Regions from separate parts of the Phreatobacter sp. AB_2022a genome, predicted to be linked through region 2. Evidence: riboswitches for the same ligand, from Rfam matches in the RefSeq annotation. Region 2 holds a riboswitch; each other region holds the start of a gene.
What was found. A riboswitch is a leader RNA that binds a small molecule or an ion and turns the genes downstream of it on or off. The one in region 2 is predicted to bind thiamine pyrophosphate.

Region 1: it holds a riboswitch for thiamine pyrophosphate, as region 2 does, so the genes downstream of both, thiC (phosphomethylpyrimidine synthase ThiC) here and OZ671_RS06315 (FAD-dependent oxidoreductase) in region 2, are expected to answer to the same signal.
Region 3: it holds a riboswitch for thiamine pyrophosphate, as region 2 does, so the genes downstream of both, OZ671_RS14645 (hydroxyethylthiazole kinase) here and OZ671_RS06315 (FAD-dependent oxidoreductase) in region 2, are expected to answer to the same signal.

Annotation. Positions count from the first base shown of each region.
Region 1 covers NZ_JAPSET010000044.1:35,893-41,324, reverse strand. The annotation lists gene OZ671_RS25210 (TetR/AcrR family transcriptional regulator) at 1-94, opposite strand, end outside; gene OZ671_RS25205 (DinB family protein) at 195-728, shown strand; gene thiC (phosphomethylpyrimidine synthase ThiC) at 810-2,666, opposite strand; TPP riboswitch at 2,830-2,958, opposite strand; gene argB (acetylglutamate kinase) at 3,164-4,048, shown strand; gene OZ671_RS25190 (DUF1036 domain-containing protein) at 4,092-5,069, shown strand; gene OZ671_RS25185 (pyrimidine 5'-nucleotidase) at 5,066-5,432, shown strand, end outside.
Region 2 covers NZ_JAPSET010000006.1:76,131-81,562, forward strand. The annotation lists gene OZ671_RS06305 (thiazole synthase) at 1-762, opposite strand, end outside; gene thiS (sulfur carrier protein ThiS) at 767-964, opposite strand; gene OZ671_RS06315 (FAD-dependent oxidoreductase) at 961-2,028, opposite strand; TPP riboswitch at 2,017-2,126, opposite strand; gene OZ671_RS06320 (tetratricopeptide repeat protein) at 2,224-3,561, shown strand; gene OZ671_RS06325 (Vgb family protein) at 3,569-4,219, opposite strand; gene OZ671_RS06330 (helix-turn-helix domain-containing protein) at 4,270-5,432, opposite strand, start outside.
Region 3 covers NZ_JAPSET010000018.1:4,239-9,670, forward strand. The annotation lists gene OZ671_RS14615 (hypothetical protein) at 1-376, shown strand, start outside; gene OZ671_RS14620 (hypothetical protein) at 363-746, shown strand; gene OZ671_RS14625 (lipoate--protein ligase family protein) at 752-1,507, shown strand; gene OZ671_RS14630 (DsrE/DsrF/DrsH-like family protein) at 1,504-1,884, shown strand; gene OZ671_RS14635 (glycine cleavage system protein H) at 1,904-2,341, shown strand; gene OZ671_RS14640 (Lrp/AsnC ligand binding domain-containing protein) at 2,450-2,686, opposite strand; TPP riboswitch at 2,796-2,898, shown strand; gene OZ671_RS14645 (hydroxyethylthiazole kinase) at 2,922-3,674, shown strand; gene thiD (bifunctional hydroxymethylpyrimidine kinase/phosphomethylpyrimidine kinase) at 3,712-4,509, shown strand; gene OZ671_RS14655 (TRAP transporter substrate-binding protein) at 4,514-5,432, shown strand, end outside.

The DNA of each region.
Region 1 (5,432 bases), on a different contig from region 2:
CGGCCCAGCCGTGGTCGCTGAGGATGCGAGCTCCCGCTTCGATCACGGCCTCGACGGTCGCGCGTGAGCGCGCCTGCCGCGGCGCTTTGCGCATCGCCGCCGGCGATCTGGCAATGCGAGTAGACAAGCCGGTCCTCCGATCCGGAAAATATGAAGAACTTACTCACATTTTCCGGCGACGAGGAATCCGCACGATGACCACCCTGATTCCCATGCTCTGCAGCTACCAGCAATGGGCCAACAATGCCCTGTTCGACAGGATCGAGCGCCTCGATCCGGCGGCACAGGGCGAGGAGCTTCAGGCTTGCTTGCGGCTGATCAACCATGCCTATGTCGTCGCGCGCATCTTTGCGGCGCACCTCACCGGCACTGCGCACGGCTATCGATCAGACACGACGGAGGAGACGCCGGCGCTGGGCGATTTGCGCGCGGCCTTCGCCGCTTCTGATCGCTGGTACGTGGACTATGCCGCCGCACGCTCCGCCGGAGAGCTCGCCGAATCCGTTTCATTCGCTTTCACCGACGGCGACCGCGGCGCCATGACCCGCGCGGAAATGCTGGTCCATGTCGTGGTCCATGCCTGCTATCATCGTGCCGAGGCCGGCCGCATTCTCGCCGCGGCCTCGGTGGCGCCGCCCTGGGACACGCTTGCCGTCTATCTGCACCAGCAGGAGCCCGCGCGCCGCGCGCAGCCGGCCCTTTCCGCGGCGGCGAGGCGGCCAGCCTGAGGCTCGCCGCCCGATCGTCCAGGCCCGCGCCGGGGCGCGGGCCTTGCGAGGCGCTTCGGCCCCCATGCGGCGGGCACGCCGTCAGAGCGAGCGGTTCGACGCCTTCACCGCTTCAGCCTCGACATAGACCTGGCCGCCCATCTCCAGGAACTTCTCGCTCATCGCGGCCATGCCGGCCTCGCGGTCGTTGAGCGTCGCGGCATAGTCGCGTACGTCCTGGGTGATCTTCATCGAGCAGAATTTCGGCCCGCACATCGAGCAGAAATGCGCGACCTTGTGGGCTTCCTTCGGCAGCGTCTCGTCGTGGAAGGCGCGTGCCGTGTCCGGATCGAGGCCGAGATTGAACTGGTCCTCCCAGCGGAAGTCGAAGCGCGCCCGCGACAGCGCGTCGTCGCGCAGCTGCGCCGCCGGATGGCCCTTGCCGAGATCGGCGGCGTGAGCCGCGATCTTGTAGGTGATGACGCCGGTCTTCACGTCGTCGCGGTTGGGCAGGCCGAGATGTTCCTTCGGCGTGACATAGCAGAGCATGGCGCAGCCGAACCAGCCGATCATCGCAGCCCCGATGCCCGAGGTGATGTGGTCGTAGCCGGGCGCGATGTCGGTGGTCAGCGGCCCGAGCGTATAGAAGGGCGCCTCGCCACAGGCCTTCAGCTGCTTCTCCATATTGACCTTGACCTTGTGGATCGGCACGTGGCCGGGTCCCTCGATCATCACCTGGCAGCCCTTGTCCCAGGCGATCCGGGTCAGTTCACCGAGCGTCTCCAGTTCGGCGAACTGCGCCGCGTCGTTGGCGTCGGCGATCGAGCCCGGACGCAGGCCGTCGCCGAGCGAGAACGACACGTCATAGGCGCGCATGATGTCGCAGATCTCGTCGAAATGCGTGTAGAGGAAGCTCTCCTTGTGGTGGGCGAGGCACCACTTGGCCATGATCGAGCCGCCGCGCGAGACGATGCCGGTGACGCGCTTGGCGGTGAGCGGCACATAGGCGAGCCGCACGCCGGCATGGATGGTGAAATAGTCGACGCCCTGCTCGCACTGCTCGATCAGCGTGTCGCGATAGACTTCCCAGGTCAGCTTGACCGGATCGCCATTGACCTTTTCCAGGGCCTGATAGATCGGCACCGTGCCGATCGGCACCGGCGAATTGCGGATGATCCACTCCCGCGTGTTGTGGATGTTGCGGCCGGTCGAGAGGTCCATGACCGTGTCGGCGCCCCAGCGGATTGACCAGACGAGCTTGTCGACCTCCTCCTCGATCGAGGACGACACCGCCGAATTGCCGATATTGGCGTTGATCTTCACCAGGAAGTTGCGGCCGATGATCATCGGCTCGAGCTCGGCATGGTTGATGTTGGCCGGAATGATGGCGCGGCCGCGGGCGATCTCGGAGCGGACGAATTCCGGCGTGATGAAAGCCGGGATGTCGGCGCCGAAGCTCTCGCCGTCGGCGATGGCCGCCTGGGCACGCTCCAGCATCGTCTTGCGGCCGAGATTTTCGCGCTCCGCGACGTAGATCATCTCCTTGGTGATGATGCCGGCGCGGGCGAACTCGTATTGCGTGATCGGCTGGCCGGCAAGGCCGCGCAGCGGCTGATGCGCCACGGGAAAGGCGCGCGCCAGGTGCTTGCCGGCATGGCCGTTGTCTTCCGGCTTGATCGCGCGGCCGGCATAGCGCTCGACTCCGCCGCGCTCCAGCACCCAGGCCTCGCGGGTGCGGGCAAGGCCTTTCTCGACATCGATCACCACGTCGGGATCGGTATAGGCACCGGACGTGTCGTAGACCGGCAGCGGCGGCTCGCCGGAGGCTTCGCTCAGGGCGATTTCGCGCAGCGGCACCCGCAGGTCGGGCGCGCTGTCGGGCGTTGCGAAGATCTTGCGCGAAGCCGGCAGGGGGCCGGTGGTGACCGCCGGCTTGATGGTCTTGACGGGCGCGTTCATGGCGGGGGCTCCCTCCAGGGTGCGAATGTGTTGGCTGCGGTCGGAAGACCGGTCGTCACTGCGACCCGGCGGCACCCGGCTTCGGGCTGGCTCGCCGCGCCGACACAGACCGCCCGCGCGCAGCAATGGCTGCGACGACGGACGCCCTGGCGTTGATACGCATCGTCGGCATGCTTCCCATCCCTCCGCCGGCATGACCCGGATCAGGTTCAAGGGTCGCCACGGTGCTTGGGAATGGGTCCCAGGCGTCGTGGCCTCTCAGCCCCCTCACGGGGCTCCCCTTGGAGCAGTTCCGAATGTGACGCCTCGCACGCGGAAGTCAAGCCGGCACCGCGCGCCGCGATGATCCGCGCGTGCAGGTGCCCCCTGCGGCGCGTGCGCCATCTTGGCCTTTCACCTTGGCCGTCAAATCGGCTAAGACGCGCGCGTCTTGTTGCGCCGGAAAGCCTCCGCGCCAAAATACCCCGCCGCCCGCGGCGACCGCTGGAGCCCCCGCCATGTCCGTTGATTCTCATGACATCGGCCGCGTCCTCAACGAGGCGCTGCCCTATATGCAGAAATACGACGACGAGATCATCGTGGTGAAATATGGCGGCCACGCCATGGGCGACGAGGAGGGCGCGCGGTCGTTCGCGCGCGACATCGTCATGCTCGAGCAGTCCGGCATCAACCCGGTGGTGGTGCACGGCGGCGGCCCGCAGATCGGCCAGATGCTGGCCAAGCTCGGCATCAAGAGCCAGTTCATCGACGGCCTGCGCGTGACCGACAAGCCGACCGTGGAAATCGTCGAGATGATCCTCGCCGGCTCGATCAACAAGCAGATCGTCGGCTTCATCAATGCCGCCGGTGGCAAGGCCATCGGCCTCAGCGGCAAGGATGGCGACATGGTCAAGGCGGTGAAGGTCAGCCGCACCGCGCGCGATCCCGATTCCAATATCGAGCAGGCGGTCGATCTCGGCTTCGTCGGCGAGCCCGACACGGTCGACACCAAGGTGCTCGACACGGTGCTCGGCAAGGAGCTGATCCCGGTGCTCGCGCCGGTCGCGACCTCGCGCGAGGGCGACACCTACAACGTCAACGCCGATACTTTCGCCGGCGCCATCGCCGGTGCGCTCGGTGCGAAGCGGCTGCTGCTCCTGACCGACGTGCCGGGCGTGCTCGACAAGGACAAGAAGCTCATCAAGGACCTTTCGGTGGAGGATTGCCGGCGCCTGATCGCCGACGGCACGGCCACCGGCGGCATGATCCCCAAGATCGAGACCTGCATCTATGCCATCGAGCGCGGCGTCGAAGGCGTCGTCATCCTCGATGGCAAGACGCCGCACGCGGTTCTGGTGGAGCTTCTCACCCATGGCGGCGCGGGCACGCTCATCCACGCCTGAGCCGGCCGGCGCCCGTTTTCGAGCGGCGGCCTGGGTCGCCGCCATGGCGGCGGGCTGGCTCGCCGCCCTCGCCCCGGCCGCCGCCGAAACCCGGCTGTGCAACCGGACGAGCCTCGTCACCGAGGCGGCGATCGGCGTGATCGCCAACGATACCGCCGCGACCCGCGGCTGGTTCCGACTCGATCCCGGCCAGTGCCGGGCGATCCTGACCACAGCCGAGCCCGCCGGAAAGCTGTTTCTGCACACCCGCGCAGTGACCGAGCCCGCCGATGCCGGCCTCGGCCCGGTCGGCGCCGTCAGGCTTTGCGTCGGCGAGGGGGATTTCCTGGTCGCCGCGGCGCTCGCCTGCCGGGATCCCCGCCATCGCCTTGCCGGCTTCACCGAAATGCGCCCGACCGTGGTCGACGGCATTGCCGTGCTGTTCCTGTCGGAGGAGGCCGACTACGACCTGCCGCAGGCGCGGCGGGCCGGCATCCAGCGGCTGCTGACACGCATGGGCTACGATCCCGGACCCATCGACGGCCTCGAAGGGCCGCGCAGCGAGCAGGCGGTGAAGGCTTTCCTCGCCGACCGCCATCTGGCGCCGGAAAGTGCCGGCGCGCCGGACTTTTTCGACATGCTCATCGCCGCGCTGAAGGCCGGCGAGGGACCGGGCTTTGCCTGGTGCAACGACACCGGCTTCCGCGTCATGGCTGCGCTCGGCGTCGAGGAGGGCGGACAGGTCATCACCCGCGGCTGGTACCGTGTCGAACCCGGAGCCTGCCTGAAGCCGCCGGTCGATCCGGCGGCGCAGCGCGTCTATTCCTATGGCGAGGCGGTGGATGCGCAGGGCCGGCCGGTGCTTATCAGCGGCAGGCCGCTGACCTATGGTGGCGAGGTCGGCGCCTGCATACGGCCCGCCGAGTTCGAGATCGCCGGCGCGAGCGATTGCGCCGCCCATGGCGCGACCCGGGCCGCTTTCCTGGAGGTCGGTTTCGACGGCCGCCGCCGCGCCACAGTCCGTTTCCGGGAGCCGCAATGACCGATCAGCAGCAATTGAGCCAAGAATTCGCCCATGTCGAGGCCTGGATCTTCGACCTCGACAACACGCTCTACCCGGCGCATCTGTCGCTGTGGGCGCAGATCGACGGGCGGATCAAGGACTACATATCGACCTTCCTGAAGATCACGCCGGACGAGGCGTTCAAGCTGCAGAAGGACTATTACCGGCGCTATGGCACGTCGCTGCGCGGCCTGATGATCGAGCACGGCATGAGCCCGGACGATTTCCTCGGCTATGTCCACGATATCGATCATTCGCCGCTGCAGGCCAATCCGGAGCTCGGCGCGGCGATCGCCGCCCTGCCGGGACGCAAGTTCGTGTTCACCTCGGGCACCCGCTCGC
Region 2 (5,432 bases):
CGGTGTCCCGACGACCGGGGTGGAGGGAGAGGCAAAATCGCGCGGGGCCATCAGCCCCGCCGCGTGTGCGGTATAGCCGGCCTCGACCGCCAGACGGAAGGCCTTGGCCATGGCGACGGGATCGGCCGCCTTGGCGATGGCGGTGTTGAGCAGCACCGCATCGAAGCCGATCTCCAGCGCTTCCGCTGCATGGGAGGGCGCGCCGAGCCCGGCATCGACCACCAGCGTCACGTCGGGCAGGCGCTGACGCATCAGCTCCAGCGCCTTGCGGTTGGTGATGCCGCGCGCGCTGCCGATGGGCGAAGCCCAGGGCATGATCACGCGGCAGCCGACATCGGCGAGCCGCATGGCGACGCCGAGATCCTCGGTCGTATAGGGAAACACCTCGAAGCCGTCGCGCACGAGCTCGTCGGCCGCCGCCACCAGGCCGATCACGTCGGGCTGCAGCGTTTCGTCGTCGGCGATGACCTCCAGCTTGATCCAGGGCGTGTCGAACAGTTCGCGGGCGAGCCGCGCGGTGGTGACGGCGTCGCGCACGGTCCGGCAGCCCGCCGTATTCGGCAGCACTGCGACGCCGAGCTCCTCGATCAGCGACCAGAACTGCCGGCCGGTGCCACCACCGGCGCTTTCCCGGCGCACCGAGACGGTGACGATCTCGGCGCCCGACGCGCGGATGGCCTGCTGCATGATGGCGGGCGAAGGATAGAGCGCCGTGCCGACCATCATGCGCGACGTGCAGTCGCGCCCATAGAAGCTCACCATGGCCTCATCCTCCCTGGCGCGGCGTGATGATCTCGATCTCGTCGCCGTCCTTGAGCGCGGCCTCGGCCCAGATCCGGCGCGGCACGACCTCGTGATTGACGGCGATCGCCAGATGCCGGTGCTCGAATTCGAGCTCGTCGAGCAGGACGGCGAGCGTCGCCGCCGATGTCTCGGTGCGTTCGCCGTTGACGATCAGGATCATGCCAGGATCTCCTCGAGGATCGGATGCGCATTCAGGATGTCAGGGGCAGCCGCTGGCCGCGCGACGAGCCCCAGCGTCAGCTCGGCCAAGGCCGGGGCGATGAGAAAACCATGCCGATAGAGGCCGTTGACGGAAATGATGCGGCCATGGCGCGCAATGCGCGGGCGATTGTCGGGAAAGGCCGGCCGCAGCGCGGCGCCGAGCTCGACGATGCGCGCCTCGGCGAAGGCGGGATGCAGCGCATAGGCCGCCGACATCAGTTCCAGGGCCGATCGCAAGGAAACGCCGGTGCCTTCAGTCTCGATCGTGGTGGCGCCGATCAGGAAGCGGTTCTCGGCCCGCGGCACCACATAGAGCGGCCAGCGCGGATGCAGCAGGCGGACCGGCCGCGACAGCGTGATCTCGCCGGTTTCGACCAGGACCGTCTCGCCCTTGACGCCGCGCAGGCCCGAAGCCGGCGCGCGTGCCGCCTCGTCCCGCGCCGCGAGCCCGCGGCAGTCGATCACCCAGCCCCCGGCCGCGAGGCCTTCGATCTCCCCCGGCGCGCGCGCGGCGCCGAACCGGATTTCGGCTCCGGCTTCCGTGATCAGGCGGCGCAGGACGGGCATGACCCGCCGCGGCTCGACATGCCCTTCTCCCGCGAAGAACAGGCCCTCGCGGAAACGGCCTTCGAGCGCCGGCTCGAGCGCGGCGAGAGCTGCCGCATCGAGCCGCCGGTGCTGGTCGGTCATGGCGGCGAAACGCTCGAAATCGGCCCGGTCGCGGCTATGTGCGACGACCAGCGACCCCTCGAGAGCGACATCGGGAAGCGCCGCGCGCCAAAGCGCGAGAGACCGGCTGCCGAGGGCGACGATGACATCTTCGGCCGCCTCGCGTTCGCACCAGGGCGCCAGCATGCCGCCGGCCCAATGGCTGGTGCTCGCCGCCATCCCGCCGTCGCCGCGCTCGTAGAGCGTCACGGCATAGCCGGCCCGGGCAAAGGTCAAGGCCTGCCAGAGCCCGGCAATGCCGGCCCCGACGATGCTGATATCAGGCTTGCGCGTCGACGACGGTGCAACGTCCATCCCTGTCCCTCCGCCGGCATGATCCGGATCAGGTTCAAGGGTCGCCGCCGATGTCGCAGCCTCTCAGCCCCCCGCGTGGGGCTCCCCTCAGAGTGAACCCCGAATCTGCGCGCCTTGCCCCGACCCGTCAAGTCCTGCGGCTGGACAAGACCATGCGGGTCGCGAGACCATGGCTGCACTGCAATGGGGGCGCCGATGCCGAGCGACTGTCGCGGACTTGCGGTTACCTGCGCCTCGGAGGCCGCGGCCGCCGCCTTCGACCATGCCGTCGCGGGCTATCTCGGCTACCGGCTCGATACCGCCGCGCGGGTCGCGGCCTGTCTCGATCTCGACCCCGGCTTCTGCCTCGGCCAGGTCCTGCGCGGCTATCTGACGCTCGCCGCTTTCAACCAGGCGACCGTGCCGGCCGCGCGCGAGGCTCTGGCCGCGGCCGAGGCGGCGTCGGCCGCCGCCACGCCTCGCGAAAAGGCCCATGTCGCGGCGCTCGACGCCTGGGTCGACGGCCGCCTCGACGAGCTGCTGGCGCGCTGGGAGGCGATCGTCAGGGACCATCCCAGGGATGTGCTGGCCTTCCGCCTGCACCATTTCAACGCCTTCTGGCTCGGCCGGCCGGAACAGATGCTCAGCCTTGTCGAGGCGGCGTTGCCGCAATGGGACCTCGGCCTGCCCGGACGAGGCGCCATGCTCGCCTGCCGCGCCTTCGCCAACGAGGAATGCGGCAACTACACGGTGGCGGAGAATGCCGGCCGCGAAGCCATCGCGCTCGACCCCGGCGATATCTGGGCAACCCATGCGGTGGCTCACGTCCTGGAAATGCAGGGCCGGCGCAGCGAAGGCATCGGTCTGCTCGGCGCGCTCGAACCGCACTGGCAGGGCGGCAACAATCTGCTGCATCACCTGTGGTGGCATCGCGCGCTCTATCACCTGGAACGCGAGGAGTTCGGCGAGGTCCTGGCGCTCTACGACCGGGGCTTCCGCAATCTCGCCTCGCCGCTCGTCGCTGCGCAGCCGGACCTCTATATCGACATCCAGAACGCCGCCTCGATGCTGTTCCGCCTGACCCTGCTGGATGTCGATGTCGGCGATCGCTGGGGCGAGCTCGCCGACAAGGCGGAGGGCCGCATCGGCGATTGTCTCAACCCCTTCACCCTGCCGCACTGGATGATGGCGCTGGTTCATACTGGCCGCTTCCAGGCCGCCGAGGCCTTCCTTGCCGCGCTCGACCGCGCGGCGGCTGCGACCGGCACGATCGGCGATCTGGTGCGCCGCTATGCCCGGCCGGTGTCGGCCGCGGTGCTCGCCCATGGCCGCGGACGCCATCACGAGGCGGTGGAGCTGATGCGCCCGGCGCTCGGCGGCATGTACCGGCTGGGCGGCAGCCACGCCCAGCAGGATGTGCTGGAACAGCTGTTCGCCGACGCCGCCGTCAAGGCAGGCGCCAAGGCCGATGTGAGGCTGATGCTGGAGCGCCTGGCCGGACGCCATCCGCTGCCGCCCGAGCGGCGCATCGGTTATCGCCGACTGCTGTCCTGACCGCCGATCAGGTCGCCGCCGCGGCCCGGCGCGGCCTGCGGATCGCCCGCAAGACGCCGCTCTCGCCGCCGCCACAGAACAGCCGGTCGGCACCGTCGGCTTCGAGCCCGGAAACCATCATGCCCTTGGGCATGTCGATCGCCTCGCGCACTTCGCCGGTCCGCGGATCGGCCCGGCGCACGTCGCTGTCCTCGCCCTCCCAGGTACCGTACCAGAGCTCGCCCTGCACGAAGGTCACGCCGGTGACGAAGCGGTTCGCCTCGATGGTGCGCAAGACCTCCCCCGTCTGCGGATCGACCTGGTGGATACGACGCTGCCTGTACTGACCGACCCAGAGCGTGCCTTCGGCCCAGGCGAGGCCTGAATCGCCGCCCCCGCCGGGAGCGGGGATCGTCGCCAGGACCTTGCCGGTCCCCGGATCGACCTTGTGGATCCTGTCTTCGGCGATCTGGAACAGATGCCGGCCGTCGAAAGCGGTGCCGGCATCGGCCGCGACCGCGAGCGTGCGCACCGTGCGCCCGTCCTCGGGATCGAGAGCGTTCAGCCGGTCGCCCGAAGCGAACCAGACGTGGCGGCCGTCGAAGGTCACGCCATGCACGGCCGCGACATCGTCGAACGGGCCATATTCGCGCAGGATTTCGGCTTGAGACCGTTTCATGTGTCACCTCGCAGCAATCGGCCGGCGGCGCCGGGCGTGACGGCAACGTCTCATTCGGCCGGCACGGCCGGGAGTAACAACATCGTCGTGATTCCCGGCAGCGGCGGCGTCATCCAGCGACGCGCGCGGCCCTGCCCGATCGCCTGCGCCTTGCCTTCCGCAGCCAGCGTGTCGAGGGCGCGCTGAATGGTGCGCTGGCTGGCGCCGAGCACCAGCGCCAGGGCGGAGCTCGACCAGGCCTCGCCATCGGCGAGACAGGCGAGCACATCGGCATGCGGCTCCTCGACCGGCCGGGCGAGCACGACGACCGCACCGCCGGCCGGCGAGAGCCTGAATCCCCGCGCCGTGGCATCGAGACCGGCCAGCGGCCCGAGCATGGCGCGCAGGCGCCCGATCTCGACACGCAGCCGGGCCCGATGCGATTCATCAACATGCCGGGCGCCGAACGCCCGGGCCAGAAGCTGCGCCCGCGACGCGTCGGCTGGCCAGGCCTCGGCGAGTGCCCGGGCCAAGGCGAACAGCACCGGGCGGCCGGCGAGCGCCACCTCTCGGCCGGTACGGCGCACGGCATTGCGGCAGGCATCGACGATGAGGACGTCGCTCGCCTGCAGGGCTTCCACCTCGTCGAGCAGCAGAGGCCGTTCGGTGCCTTCCGCGATCAGCCGGGCCGCAGGCGTGGTCAGCATGCGCGCGGCGGCCTCGACCTCGGCGGCAAGCGCCGGAATGCCGGCGCGAGCCGCCGCCGCTTCGGCCCGGGTCAAGGCGGCGCGCGCCGCCGCTGTCCGGAGACGGCGCAGCGCGATGCCCGCCGCCGCCAGTTCGTGCGCAGCCCGGGCCGCAGGCGGAAAGGGAGCCGGATCGAGCCTCGCCAGCATCCGTTCGGCCTCGTCGAGACGGCCGATCAGCAGCAGGCGCCTGACCATGAGATGGCGGGCATGGGCCGCGTTCAGCCGGTCGCCATGCTGCTCCAGCGTCGCGCGCGCCGTCTCGAGCTGGCGCGCCGGCCAGCCGAGGTCACGGGAGACGAGCGCGATTTCCGCTTCCGCGACGATGCAGCGCGCCCGGCCGACGGCTTCCTTCGGCCCGAAGGCGCGCGCGGCACGGCGCAGCAGCAGCTTGGCCCGCGCGAGGTCGCCGAGCTGGGCCATGGCGATGCCGCGCAGGGCCAGGGCCGGTGGATCCTCGCGCAGGGCGACCCGGTTCAGCGCCCCGA
Region 3 (5,432 bases), on a different contig from region 2:
CGTCGGCGCCCGCATCGCCGCGCTCGAGCAGGAGCGGGCCGTCGCCTTCCGGCGCCTCAACCTGATGCGCGGCCTCAGCGAGGCCGTGGGCCAGGCGGATGACGAGGCGGCCGCCCTCGGCGCGGGCCGGGCCATGCTGGCCGGCAGGCTCGGTTGGCAGGCCATGAGCGAGGCACGCGAAGAGGTGCTCGGCCGGTTCACGGCCGTGGTGCGCGCGGTCCTGGCCCTCGACCGCGGCGAGCCGGACCGCGAGGAGCCGGCCGATCCCGCCGGCGCGCTCGCCGAATTCGAGGCCTGGTATGCGGCGAGCCGCGGCACGCCGTTCTGGCGCCTGTTCGATACGGCCATGCCGGAGACGCCACTTGTCGACTTCTGAGCCGGTCCGCACCGATTTCGATCGCTGGCTGCGCGGCGAATTTGCCGGTCGCGGCGAGTTCACCGCCCTCGTCGTGCTCGTCGCCATTACCGAGACCAAGGTCTCGCCGCTCTGCTCGACCTATTTCAACGTCATCGGCGCGGAGGTCGACTGGCCCGAAATCACCATGCTGCTCGCCGGTTCCGGCCAGGCCTGGCAGGGCGCGGCCTTCTTTCCGGAGGTGGCGGCCGATGGCGGGGCGCTCGACAATCCGACGGCGCGGCTCCGGCTGCGGCTTCTCGAAGAACGGCTCGGCCAGGACCGGCTGGTGCTGAACGAGGGGCATTTCTTCGATCAATGGGGCCGGCGGCTCCAGGTCGAGGAAGTGTGACGCCGATGGCCGGCGCGCTCCGCCTGGTCGATACGGGGCTCGCTCCGGCGCGCTGGAACGTCGCGGTGACCGCCGCGCTGACCGAGGCGCGGCGCCGGCCTGCCGCCCGTGATATCCTGCGCTTCCACCGCTATCGGCCGGCCGTCCTCGTCGGCCGTGGCCAGAGGCTCGCCGATGCGATCGATGCCGCGGCCTGCCGGCGCGCCGGCGTCGAGATCGCGCGACGGGTCAGCGGCGGCGGTGCGATCGTGGTCACGCCTTCCGTGCTGACCTTCGACCTCGTCGTCGCCGGCGGCGTGCGCGACCTTGCCGCACGCGTCGCCTCGGCCCTGGCCGGGGCCCTCAGCGGATTGGGCGCCGAACCCGTCACGCCGACGGCCAATGCCGTGCTGATCGGCGGAGCCAAGGTCTGCGGGCTCGCCGGCGGCTTCGACGGCCAGGTCTCGGCGCTGCAGGCTTCGCTTCTCATCGCCGATATCGGCCCTGCCATCGCCATGCTGCTGGCGCCGCAGGTCGCGGCCGCGAAGGGCCCGGCCGTGACGGATCTGACCGCCGCGCTCCGGCGGAGCCCCGGCCTCGACATGGTGCAGGCCGCGATCGGCAGGGCGGTCGCGGCGGAGCTGACGCTCGCGCCGCAGCCGGATCGTCTGAGCGCCGCGGAACTGGATCTCGCCGGCCGCCTGCTGACCGAGGAGATCGGCACGGACGCCTTCGTCGACGGCGACAGGCCGGCGCCGCACCGCGCGGGAGCCGTCAGATGACCGCGCGCCGTCTGCTGATCCTGCTCGTCAACACCGATCCCGGACGGGTCGAGGAGCTCGGCGCGCCGTTCTATTACGCGGCGATCGCGGCGGCGATGGATTTCGAGGTCGATGTCGTCTGCACCGCGGCAGCCGGGCGCCTCATGGTGAAGGGCGTCGCCGAGCGGCTCGTCCTGAAGCCCGGCGATCCCAAGACCGCGCTCGACTGGATTCGCGAGGCGCACGACCAGGGCGCGCGGTTCTGGGCCTGCCCGGCCAATCTCGACCTCATCGGCCACACATCCGACGACCTCATCGCCGAATGTTCGGGCCTGATGGGTGCGGCCGCGGTGATCAATGACGTGATGGAGGGGGAATGCCGGGTGCTCACCTTCTGACGGTCGGATGCCTGCGGCCATGAGCGCGGCCGGCGAGCGCTATCCCGAGCGGCTGTTCTACGACCTGGACAACCAGATCTGGTACGAGCCGCTGGCCGACGGCACGATCCGCGCCGGCTTCACGCCGGTCGCCATGGAGCTTGCCGGCGACGTGCTGGTGTTCACACCGAAACGGATCGGACGCGATTTCGAGGCCGGGCGGTGGTTCGCCACCATCGAATGCGGCAAATGGGTCGGCTCGGCGCGGGCTGCCTTCGACGGCGTGGTGGTGGCGCACAACGAGGAGCTGGTGCGCCGCCCCGGGCTCCTCAATACCGATGCCCTCGGCGCCGGCTGGATGCTGATCGTCTCGGCCGCGGCGGCGGGCTGGCAGGCGGGGCTCGTCACCGGCCCCGCGGTCGCGCCGGCCTTCGCGGCCTGGCGGGCGTCCGATGCCTATCGCGACCGTTCGGAATAAGGCAGAGGACGCTGTCGCCGCAGGCCGCCAAGGGCCCGCACATTGCGAACGAGAGCCGCGGGGGCCGGACGGAACCATCGGTCATCCGCGATATCAGATGGTGCGCTGTCAGAACGCCTTGAACGTGATGATCGTGTGGGTGTCCTGGATGCCCGGGATGACCTGCACCTTCTCGTTGACGAAATGGCCGATGTCGACGTCGCGCTCGACATAGAATTTCACCAGCAGATCGAAATTGCCGGCGGTCGAATAGATCTCCGAGGCGATCTCGCGGTCGGCGAGCTGGGCGGCGACCTCGTAGGATTTGCCGAGCTGGCATTTGATCTGGACGAAGAAGGGGATCATGGCGGGCCTCTGTGCTGCGCAGCAGATTCCACGAGGAGGGGGGGCTTCGCAAGGGCAGGCTGCGTCATCGGCCCTTGCACGCCGGCCCGGCTTGACCTACGTCAGGATCATAGTCTCGTCGGGGTGCCTTCGGGCTGAGAGGCGGCAGAAACCGCCAACCCGCGGAACCTGAACCGGGTCATGCCGGCGGAGGAAGCGAGATGTGCGGATATTGCGCCTCGGACGGGAGGCGATGATGGCGGCCACCGAACTCGGCTGGAATGCGGCCGCCCTGGTCGACAGGATCAGGGCGAACCGGCCGCGCGTCCACTGCCTCACCAACGGCGTGGCGCAGGGCTTCACGGCCAATGCGCTGCTGGCGATCGGCGCCGTGCCGTCGATGACCACCTCGCCCGAGGAGGTCGGCGCCTTCGTCTCCGGTGCCGACGCCCTGCTGGTCAATCTCGGCACGCTCGACGAGCCGCGCCGCCAGGTGATCCGGCTCGCCGTCGCGGCGGCCGGCGCCAAGGCGTTGCCCTGGGTGCTCGATCCTGTCTTCATCGACCGTTCGCCCGGCCGGGCGGCCTTTGCCCGCGAGCTCGCCGCCGGCGCTCCGGCGGTGATCCGCGGCAATGCCGCCGAGATCGCGGTGCTGGCCCAGAGCCAGCCGGTCTCCGCCTATGCCGCCGGCCTTGCGACGGTGGTGATCGCCACCGGCGAGACCGACGAGGTGGTCGACGGCCGGCGCCGGGTCGGCACGCCGAACGGCCATCCGCTGATGGCACGCGTCACCGCCATGGGCTGCGCGGGAGCGGCGATCGTCGCGGCCTTCCTGGCCGTCACCGAAGACCGCCTGGAAGCCTCGGCCGCGGCGATGATCGCGCTCGGCGTCGCCGGCGAGATCGCCGCCGAACACGCGGCCGGCCCGGGCAGCTTCGCGAGCGCCTATCTCGATGCGCTCTACGGGCTCGATGCCGGCAAGCTCGCGACGCGCGCGCGCACCGTCTGACGCAGCGCCCTGCCGGATCAATGAAGGAGAAGAGGCCATGACGGCCATTGCCTTGACCATTGCGGGATCGGATTCGGGCGGTGGCGCCGGGATCCAGGCGGACCTGAAGACCTTTTCCGCGCTCGGCGTCTACGGCGCCAGCGTGATCACCGCGCTCACCGCGCAGAACACGCTGGGCGTCCAGGGCATTTTCGACGTGCCGGCGGATTTCATCGCCGCCCAGATGGATTCGGTCTTTTCCGACCTCAAGGTCGGCGCGGTGAAGATCGGCATGCTGTCGCAGCCCGCCGTCATCGAGACGGTAGCGGCCGGCCTGAAGCGCCACGGCGCGAGCCGCGTCGTGCTCGACCCCGTCATGGTCTCGGCATCGGGCCATCGCCTGCTCAATCCCGATGCGGTCGACGCGCTGCGGCGGGTGCTGATCCCGCTCGCGACCGTCATCACGCCCAATCTGCCCGAGGCCGCCGTCCTGCTCGACCGGCCGGTGGCGCGGAACGAGGAGGAGATGCTCGACCAGGGGCGGATGCTGGTCGCCGGCGGCGCGCGGGCGGTGGTGATGAAGGGCGGCCATGCCGAAGGGCCGGTCAGCGCCGACCTGCTGATCGTCGGCGACAAGGTCGTCCGGCTCGAATCGGCGCGGATCGCGACACGCAACAGCCACGGCACGGGATGCACCCTGTCCTCGGCCATCGCCGCCGGGCTCGCCAAGGGCCTCGAGCTCGGCCATGCCGTGGCCGAGGCCAAGGACTATGTCACCAAGGCCATCGCCGCATCCGACCGGCTGGAGATCGGCGCGGGGCATGGGCCGACCCACCACTTCCACGCCTGGTGGTGAGGCCATGAGGATCGATCGTCGCGCAACGCTCGCCGCCGCCGCGGGCCTCGTCGCCGCACCGCAGGTCGCCCGCGGCCAGGAAATCCGGCGCTGGCGCATGGCCACCTCCTGGCCGAAGAACCTGCCCGGCCCCGGCTTTTCGGCGCAGCGCATCGCCGATCGCATCGGAGCGCTGTCGGGCGGCCGCATCGCTGTGCAGGTCTTCGCCGCGAACGAGCTGGTGCCGGCCTTCTCGGTCGAGGAAGCCGTCGGCAACGCCACCATCGAGCTCGGTCACAGCGCGGCCTTCTTCGGCATGGGCCGCGAGCCGGCCTCGGCCTTCTTCACCTCGGTGCCCTTCGGCCTGACGCCGGTGGAACATCAGGCCTGGATCCTCGAGGGCGGCGGGCAGGCGCTCTGGGACGAAAGCGCCGCCCGGTTCGGCTACAAGCCGCTCATGGGTGGCAATACCGGCGTCTCCATGGGCGGCTGGTTCCGCCGCGAGCTGCACGCTGCGGACGACCTGAAAGGCCTCAAGATCCGGATGGCCGGGCTCGGCGCGGAGCTGTTCCAGCGGCTCGGCGCGACCGCGCTGGTGGTTCCGCCGGGCGACATCTATCCGGCGCTCGAACGCGGCGCCATCGACGCCGCCGAATTCACCTCGCCCGGCGCCGATATCCAGCTGACATTGTGGCGTGCCGCACCCTTCTATTACGCGCCGGGCTTCAACAAGCCGAACGGTTCGAGCGAGCTGATCGTCAACCGCAAGCTCTGGGACGGTCTCGACAGCGAGCTCAAGGGCGTGATCGAGGCGGCCGCGCTCGTCGAGCAGACCGTGGCGCTCGCCGAGATCGAGCGGCTGAACATGGATGCGCTGGCGCAGATGGTCGCCGGCCATGGCGTCAAGCTGCGCGCCTTTCCGCAGGACCTGCTGCAGCTCGCGC